Regions from separate parts of the Mesorhizobium sp. NZP2298 genome, predicted to be linked through region 1. Evidence: predicted binding sites of a transcription regulator. Region 1 holds the regulator's gene; the other holds the start of a gene.
What was found. The regulator PhoB, encoded in region 1, activates phosphate uptake and scavenging genes when phosphate is short. The targets are predictions, from matches to a motif close to TGTCATNNANCTGTCAT.
Positions count from the first base shown of each region.

Region 2: EB231_RS24975 (LTA synthase family protein) is a predicted target of PhoB. The motif match lies at 1,687-1,703, and genes of this name have one in related genera.

Region 1 covers NZ_CP033365.1:1,515,440-1,519,739, reverse strand. Annotated here, with positions in the region: gene EB231_RS07375 (ROK family protein) at 1-1,032, shown strand, start outside; gene phoB (phosphate regulon transcriptional regulator PhoB) at 1,301-1,990, opposite strand; gene phoU (phosphate signaling complex protein PhoU) at 2,112-2,819, opposite strand; gene pstB (phosphate ABC transporter ATP-binding protein PstB) at 2,846-3,649, opposite strand; gene pstA (phosphate ABC transporter permease PstA) at 3,646-4,300, opposite strand, start outside.
Region 2 covers NZ_CP033365.1:5,135,492-5,139,791, reverse strand. Annotated here, with positions in the region: gene EB231_RS24975 (LTA synthase family protein) at 1-1,648, opposite strand, end outside; gene fabD (ACP S-malonyltransferase) at 1,928-2,875, shown strand; gene fabG (3-oxoacyl-[acyl-carrier-protein] reductase) at 2,935-3,672, shown strand; gene EB231_RS24960 (acyl carrier protein) at 3,872-4,108, shown strand; gene fabF (beta-ketoacyl-ACP synthase II) at 4,143-4,300, shown strand, end outside.

The DNA of each region.
Region 1 (4,300 bases):
AGGCCACAGGTCGGCCTCGGCCTCAACCCGGAGGCCGCGGCCATCATGACCGTCGTGCTGTCGCTGAATTTCCTGTCCGTCGCCGTCATCGACTATGCCGGCCAGGTGATATCAGAGGAACAGCGCCGGCTGGACACGCTGACCATGTCGCGCGAGGCGCTGATCGGTGAATGCGTCGCCATTGTACGGCGCCGCCTCGAGGATCCCGATATCGACGTGCGCAGTGTCGCCCGTATCGCACTGGCGATCCAGGGCATAACCGACACCAAGGCCAGGGCCATGCTGTGGTCGCCGATCACACCGCAGACCGACATCGCCTTCGCCGACATACTGGAAGCCGAGTTCGGCATCCCGGCCACCATGGAGAACGACTGCAACATGATGGCGGTGGCGCTGCGCTGGCGCGACCCCGAACGCTACCGCGACGACTTCATCGCCATCCTTTTGTCGCACGGCATCGGCATGGGCCTGGTGCTGAAGGGCGAGCTGTTCACCGGCACCCATTCGTCGGGTGGCGAGTTCGGCCACATGATCCATCGGCCAGGCGGCGCACTCTGCCGCTGCGGGCGGCGCGGCTGCGTCGAGGCCTATGCCGGCAACTACGCCATCTGGCGCAATGCCAGGCAGCTTGGCGAGGACACCGAACCGGTCGCCGACGTCAGCGACACGCAGATGCGGGCACTGGCGACGACGGCACGGGAACGGGCCGGGCCCGAGCGCGAAGCCTATCGCAAGGCCGGCGAAGCACTGGGTTATGGCCTCGGCAGCCTGTTCGCGCTGATCGATCCCGCACCCGTGGCCATGGTCGGCGTCAGCGCCGCCGCCTTCGACCTGATCGAGCCGGCATTGCGCGAGGCGATTGCTCAGACCGCCGGCGGCCAGCACTCGAAATCGATTTCGTTCGACACCGAACCGAACGAACTCCCCCTGATCCGCGAGGGCTGCGCCATGCGCGCACTGACCTTCGTCGATCAGGAGATCTTCGCGCCGGGCGCGCAGGCAAGAGGGAGTGCTGGAAAGAGCGTTGCCTGAAACCCGCGCGGAACGCCCTGGACTTCCGGAAAGGCACGGCCGGGCGCCGTGACTGCGCGTCTCAACCGCTTGACTGAGCGTCCCAAACCATTGACGGCTTCGGCAATCGCGACATCCATGCCGTGTGATCGGAGCGACGCCGACGCAGGAGACAGTGGAAAGTCGCCGCGTGGACTTCCGTTGTCGCGGCATCATCTTTGCTGGTTTTCGCGGGCGTATTGATGTTTGCCGTTATTATCTTTCGCACTCGCGCCGGCTGAGCGCTCCTTTAATCCTCGCGGATCGCGTAGCCTGCCCCACGGATGGTGCGGATGACGTCGGGCATGCGGCCATTGTTGACCGCCTTGCGCAGGCGGCCGACATGCACGTCCACGGTGCGTTCGTCGATATAAATCGTCTCACCCCAGACATTGTCGAGCAACTGGCTGCGCGAGAACACGCGGCCGGGATGGCGCATCATGAATTCCAGAAGGCGGAATTCGGTCGGCCCGAGCCGGATCTCGCTCTTCTTGCGGTAGACCCGATGCGATTCACGGTCGAGCACGATGTCGCCGACCTTGAGCACGCTGGACAGCACTTCGGGCTTGGCGCGGCGCAGCAGCGCCTTGACGCGCGCCATGAATTCCGGCGTCGAGAACGGCTTGACCAGATAATCGTCGGCACCGGTCGAAAGGCCACGCACGCGGTCGCTCTCCTCGCCGCGCGCCGTCAGCATGATGATCGGCAGCCGTTCGGTCTCGGGCCGCATTCTTAGCCGGCGACAGAGTTCGATACCGGACACCGCCGGCACCATCCAGTCGAGCACCAGAAGATCGGGCACGTTTTCCTGCAGCCGGATTTCGGCTTCATCGCCGCGGGTTACCACCTCGACCTGATAGCCTTCCGATTCCAGATTGTAGCGGAGGAGCACGCCGAGCGGCTCCTCGTCCTCCACCACCATGATGCGTGGTGCGATCATTGACTGGTCACCTCTAAAGCAATCCCGGGAAAAATATGTAACGGTTTTCCATCCTGAATTGCGTGAAACAAAGAGATAGAGCGGTTCGGCGTTTCCGCGAAACGATGAACCGCTCCAACGCTCAAGCCGCCGGCGCCGACATCGCCGTCTCGTCCTGTTTGGGGCGGTTGGCGGGCAGTTGCGTGCCGGTCAGGACATAGTACGCGTTCTCGGCGATGTTGGTCACATGGTCGCCGATGCGTTCGAGATTCTTGGCGCAGAACAACAGATGCGTGCAAGCGGTGATGTTGCGCGGATCCTCCATCATGTAGGTCAGCAGCTCGCGGAACACCGAGGTGTATTTGACGTCGATGCGTTCGTCGTCGGCGCGCAGCTTCGCAAGCGCGGCGGCATCGCGCGCCGCATACTCCTCGATCACGCCCTGCACCTGGATCAGCACCAGCTGCGCCATGGCGTCGATGGAATGCGACAGGTCGCGCGGCGTTGCGGTGAGACCGACGGTGCCGACGCGCTTGGCGATGTTCTTGGCAAGGTCGCCAATGCGTTCGAGGTCGCCAGCCATGCGGATCGACCCGACGACATGGCGCAGATCGTCTGCCATCGGCTGGCGCTTGGCGATCAGCGTGATGGCGCGATCGTCGAGTTCGCGCTGGCGCGCATCCATGATGGCGTCGTCGGAGACCACGCGCTGTGCCAGCGCGTTGTCGGAATTCAGCAGCGCCTTGGTGGCGCCGCCGACCATCGAGCCGGCGAGATCGCCCATGTCGCTGATCAGCCTGCTGATCTGTCCGAGATCCTCGTCGAAGGCTGCGACTGTGTGTTCGGCCATGATCCTGGTCCTCGTAATGCGTGCGATCAGCCGAAGCGGCCGGTGATGTAGTCTTGCGTGCGCTTCTCGCGAGGCGACGTGAAGATCTTCTCGGTGCGGTCGAACTCGACCAGTTCGCCCAGATACATGAAGGCGGTCTGCTTCGAGACGCGCGCCGCCTGCTGCATGTTGTGGGTGACGATGACGATCGTGTAGTCGGCCTGCAGCTCGTCGATCAGTTCCTCGATCTTGGCGGTCGACAGCGGATCGAGCGCGGAGGCCGGCTCATCGAGCAGGATGACCTCCGGCTTCACCGCCACCGTGCGGGCGATGCACAGCCGCTGCTGCTGGCCGCCCGACAGGCTGAGGCCGCTGGCATTGAGCTTGTCCTTGACCTCGGTCCACAAAGCGGCGCGCTTCAGCGCCTGCTCGACACGACCGTCCATCTCGGCCTTGCTGATCTTCTCATAGAGCCTGACGCCGAAGGCGATGTTCTCGTAGATCGACATCGGGAAGGGCGTCGGCTTCTGGAACACCATGCCGATCTTGGTGCGCAGCAGGTTGAGGTCCTGCGAGCGGTCGAGAATGTTCTGGCCGTCGAGCAGCACCTGGCCCTCGGCGGTCTGCTTGGGGTAGAGCTCGTAGATGCGGTTGAAGACGCGCAGCAGCGTCGACTTTCCGCAGCCGGAAGGGCCGATGAAGGCGGTGACGCTGCGCTCAGGCAGCGACAGCGTGATATCCTTCAGCGCCTTCGATTGGCCGTAGTAGAAGTTGAGGTTCTTGACCTCGATCTTGGCCTTGGCCGCCGCCTCGGCGGCGATCGTCATGTCTGGAGACAACATCTGGCTCATTTGTCCTCTCTGCGTCCGGTCAGGCTGCGCGCGAAGATGCTGAGCGCGAGAACCGTCAATGTGATTATGAGTGCGCCGGTCCAGGCCAGTTGCTGCCATTCCTCGTAGGGACTGAGAGCGAACTGGAAGATGGTGACTGGCAGGCTGGCCATCGGAGCGTTGAGATTGCTGGACCAGAACTGGTTGTTCAGCGCCGTGAAAAGAAGGGGTGCGGTCTCGCCGGAGATGCGGGCGATAGCCAGCAATATGCCGGTGACGATGCCCGAAAGTGCCGCGCGATAGGCAACCGAACGGATGACCACCCAGCGCGGCGCGCCGATCGCGGTGCCGGCTTCGCGCAACGCGTTCGGCACCAGATTGAGCATGTCCTCGGTGGTGCGCACGACGACCGGGATGACCAGGATGGCCAGCGCGACGGCACCGGCGATCGCCGAGAAATGCCCCATCGGCCGCACCATCAGCTCATAGACGAACAGGCCGATGATGATCGATGGCGCCGACAGAAGGATGTCGTTGATGAAGCGCACCACGGTAGTGAGCTTCGAGAAGCGGCCGTACTCGGCCATATAAGTGCCCGCCAGCACGCCGATCGGCGTGCCGACAATAACGGCGATGACCGTCATCACCACGCTGCCGTAGATGGCATTGAGC
Region 2 (4,300 bases), 3.6 Mb from region 1:
GGCTGACCGTGCCGAGATCCGCGACCGGACCGGAGCGGTTCGACCAGATGATCAGCGGTGTCTCGTGGTGGTCAAGGGCGGCTTGCGGTGTCGGCTCCTTGCGTGGCGCAACGTTGTCCTTCAGGAAGCCGGTCTCGACATAAACTGGCCCCAGCGGCGGCAGATGGTCGCCGAAGAAGGCGACAATCGTCGGCCGTTCGCGCTTCTTGGCCCATTCGATCAGCCGTTCAAGGCCGTGGTCCGCGTCGGCTGAACCCTCCGCATAGCTCAACAGCGAATCGCGCGCCCACTGGCTGATCGGCGCCTGCACGGCGTGGGTCGGGTTGTAATAGCGGTTCGGTTCATAGGGGCCATGGTTCTGCAGGCTGACCGCGAAGAAGAACACCGGGTCGTCACTGGCGTCGGCTTCCCGGATGATCTCATCCGTCATCGCCGCGTCCGATGCCAGCGGTCCGCGCTTTTCCATGGGCGGCAGCGTTTCTTCCGACTTGAAATCGTTGAAACCGAAATCGGCGTATACCGCGCCACGGTTCCAGAACCAGTTGGTGCCCGGATGGATGGCGCGCGCCCGGTAGCCCTCACTCTTCAGGAAGGTCGCCATCGATGGTGTCGGCGTGCGCACATATTGCTGGTAGGGGATGCTGCCGGCCGGCAGGAAAGCGTTGGAAAAACCGGTCAGCGCCTCGAATTCGATATTTGCGGTCATGCCGCCGAATTCAGGCGAGAACATCGAACCGGAACGCAATGCCCGCACGGTGGGAATGGGATCCGGTGTGATGGTGACGCCGGGCAGCTTGGTCGGATCCCAGAAGGATTCGCTCATGACGACGATGATGTCTGGCTTTTCATTAGGCACCGAGGCCGTTATCTGCGGCCGGTCGATCGCCGCGATCGCCTTTTCCGTATAGCCCGGGGGGGCCGAGACATGGGCCATCGGCACGTTGAGCGCGAAGGCCAGCGCAAAGCCGTTGGAGGCGTAGTTTTCCTTCTGGTCCCACATGATCGGGATGATCTGCAGCCGATCCCTGGTCCATGAGAAGGTGGCGTAGTCCATGATCGATACGAAGAAGGCGAGCAGCGGCACCGCCAGCGTCAGCCGGGCAAGGCGACCCTTGTGGCTGAGCGCGGGAACCTTGCGGCGCCACAGCCGCCAGCCGTAGACGAGCAGCGACAGGCCCGCGACGATGCCGACGACCATGGCGAGCGCGGTCATCGGCCGTTCACGCACCAGGAGCGGCAACAGGGCGAAGATCTGGCGGGCGTAGAGGAAATCCGTCGGGTAGAGCGGATCGCCGAGATAATGCGATTTCTGGTGGCCGACAAAGGCCAGCGAGAGCGTCAATGGCGCGACAATCATCAGGCTCTGATGGCTGCGGCCGAGCACGGCGTCGAGGCCGATCAGCATCAGCGCGAACACGACGATGGTCGTCCAGCCCGGCTTGAGCGGCTGCAGGAAGAAGGAGACGGTGCCGGCAAAGTCACCGCGCACGATCAATTCGATGGTGAACACCAGGATGGTTGAGATCGCCAGGCTGATCAATCCGTAGCGGACGACCGGCCATGTCCGGCCCGGCAGATAGCCGGTGGACGGATCGTCTTCCAGGAACTGAGGCGCGGCTTTACCGGCGCGTTTCGAACTCTTTGCCACTTTAACTTCCCACCCAGCGACAACCCAAGTCACGCGATTGTCATATAATTGTCACGCAAAGCTAGCGCCTGTGGCGGAAATAAGAAGAGCCAGCGAACGATTCGTGAGCGGTTTTCATCAGGAGTGATCGCCAAAAAGCCCTTTCGGAACGGGCACTCGGCGCAGGGTTCGGGTCTGGGGACGGGCCGAGCCGGGCTTGACTTGGCGGGCTGCCTTGCGCCACAGGCAGGAAAAATTCGTGTTATCAGGCAAGCACAACCAGTCTTCGGGAGCCCTAGCATGGCCGTCGCATTCACCTTTCCGGGACAAGGCAGCCAGGCTGTCGGAATGGGCAAGGATCTTGCCGATGCCTTTCCGGAGGCGCGCAGGATCTTCCAGGAAGTCGACGACGCGCTTGGCGAGAACCTGTCGAAGCTCATCTGGGAAGGTCCGGAAGAGACGTTGACGCTGACCGCCAATGCGCAGCCGGCACTGATGGCGGTTTCGCTGGCTGCCGTGAGGGCACTGGAAGCGCGCGGTTTCTCGCTGAAGGACAAGGTCGCCTATGTCGCCGGCCATTCGCTGGGCGAATATTCGGCCCTTGCCGCCGCCGGCTTTGTTTCCGTCGCCGATGCAGCCCGACTGCTGCGCATTCGTGGCAACGCCATGCAGGCGGCGGTGCCGGCCGGCGAGGGCGCCATGGCGGCGATCATCGGACTGGAGCAGGCGGATGTCGAAGCCGCCTGCACCGAGGCCGCGCAAGGATCCGGCAAGGTCTGTCAGATCGCCAACGACAATGGCGGTGGCCAGTTGGTCATCTCCGGCGCCAAGGCCGCGGTCGAACTGGCGGCGAAACTGTGCACCGAAAAGGGCGCCAAGCGGGCGCTGATGCTGCAGGTCTCGGCGCCCTTCCATTCTGCCTTGATGGCGCCGGCGGCGAACGTCATGCGCGACGCGCTCGCCGGGGTGGCGAAGAACGCGCCGGCGGTCCCCGTGGTGTCCAACGTCACTGTGACCCCGACCGGCGATCCGGATGAGATCGCCCGGCGCCTGGTCGAGCAGATAACCGGCCGCGTGCGTTGGCGCGAAACGGTGGAATGGTTCGGCGCCAACGGCGTCGCGACGCTTTACGAGGTCGGCGCCGGCAAGGTGCTGTCGGGCCTGGCACGGCGCATCAACCGCGATATCGCTACATCGGCTGTCGGCACGTCGGCCGATGTTGAGGCGGCACTGGCCGCACTCGCATAATACACTGGCGATTTGACCCCTTCCGTGTGAAGGGTGTTTTCTCAGATCAGGAGACAAAAATGTTCGAACTGACCGGCCGCAAGGCGCTCGTCACCGGCGCATCGGGAGGCATCGGCGAGGCGATCGCCCGCGTGCTGCATGCGCAAGGCGCCATTGTCGGCCTGCACGGCACCCGCATCGAGAAACTCGAGACACTGGCCGCCGAACTCGGCGACCGGGTAAAGCTGTTTCCGGCCAATCTGGCGAATCGCGACGAGGTCAAGGCGCTTGGCCAGAAGGCGGAGGCCGATCTCGAAGGCGTCGACATCCTCGTCAACAATGCCGGCATTACCAAGGACGGGCTGTTCGTGCGCATGTCGGACGCCGACTGGGACAGCGTGATCGAAGTCAATCTGACCGCCGTTTTCCGGCTGACGCGCGAACTCACCCATCCGATGATGCGCCGCCGCCATGGCCGCATCATCAACATCACCTCGGTGGTTGGTGTCACCGGCAATCCCGGCCAAACCAACTACTGCGCCTCCAAGGCCGGGATGATCGGCTTCTCCAAGTCGCTGGCGCAGGAGATCGCCACCCGCAACATCACCGTCAACTGCGTTGCCCCGGGCTTCATCGAATCGGCGATGACCGACAAGCTCAACGACAAGCAGAAAGAGGCGATCATGGCGGCGATCCCGACGCGCCGCATGGGATCGAGTGTTGAAGTGGCGTCCGCCGTCGCCTACCTCGCCTCCAACGAAGCCGCCTACGTCACCGGGCAGACCATCCATGTCAACGGCGGCATGGCCATGATTTGACCAGACATGGCGGGGTTGTGAAAAGACACCATTTCACCTTGGACCTCGGCCATTTTTCGTGTAATGCGGCCCGCAACCCGGCGGTTCGGGCAAAAACCGGTCCGTAGCCGTTGCGTTTCCGGCAGGACCATCTTTCAGCTTGATTAGCGGCATTCTGCCCGCTAACGAAGACAGACAAACAAAAGACGAGGATGCCCAAATGAGTGACACCGCAGAGCGCGTCAAGAAGATCGTCATCGAGCACCTTGGCGTCGATGCCGACAAAGTGACGGAGCAGGCGAGCTTCATCGATGATCTGGGCGCTGACAGCCTCGATACGGTCGAACTCGTCATGGCGTTCGAAGAAGAGTTTGGCGTCGAGATTCCCGACGACGCGGCCGAGACCATCCTGACCGTCGGCGATGCGGTGAAGTACATCGACAAGGCTTCGGCCTGACGCTTTCCGCAGTCATCACCGGGGAGGACCTGCGATGAGGCGTGTCGTCGTCACGGGCCTTGGGTTGTTGTCGCCGTTCGGCATGGGCTTTGAGCACAGCTGGAAGGAACTTCTGACCGGCCGCAGCGCCGCCAAGCGCATCACCGAGTTCGAGGTGGAGGATCTTGCCTGCAAGGTCGCCCACGTCATTCC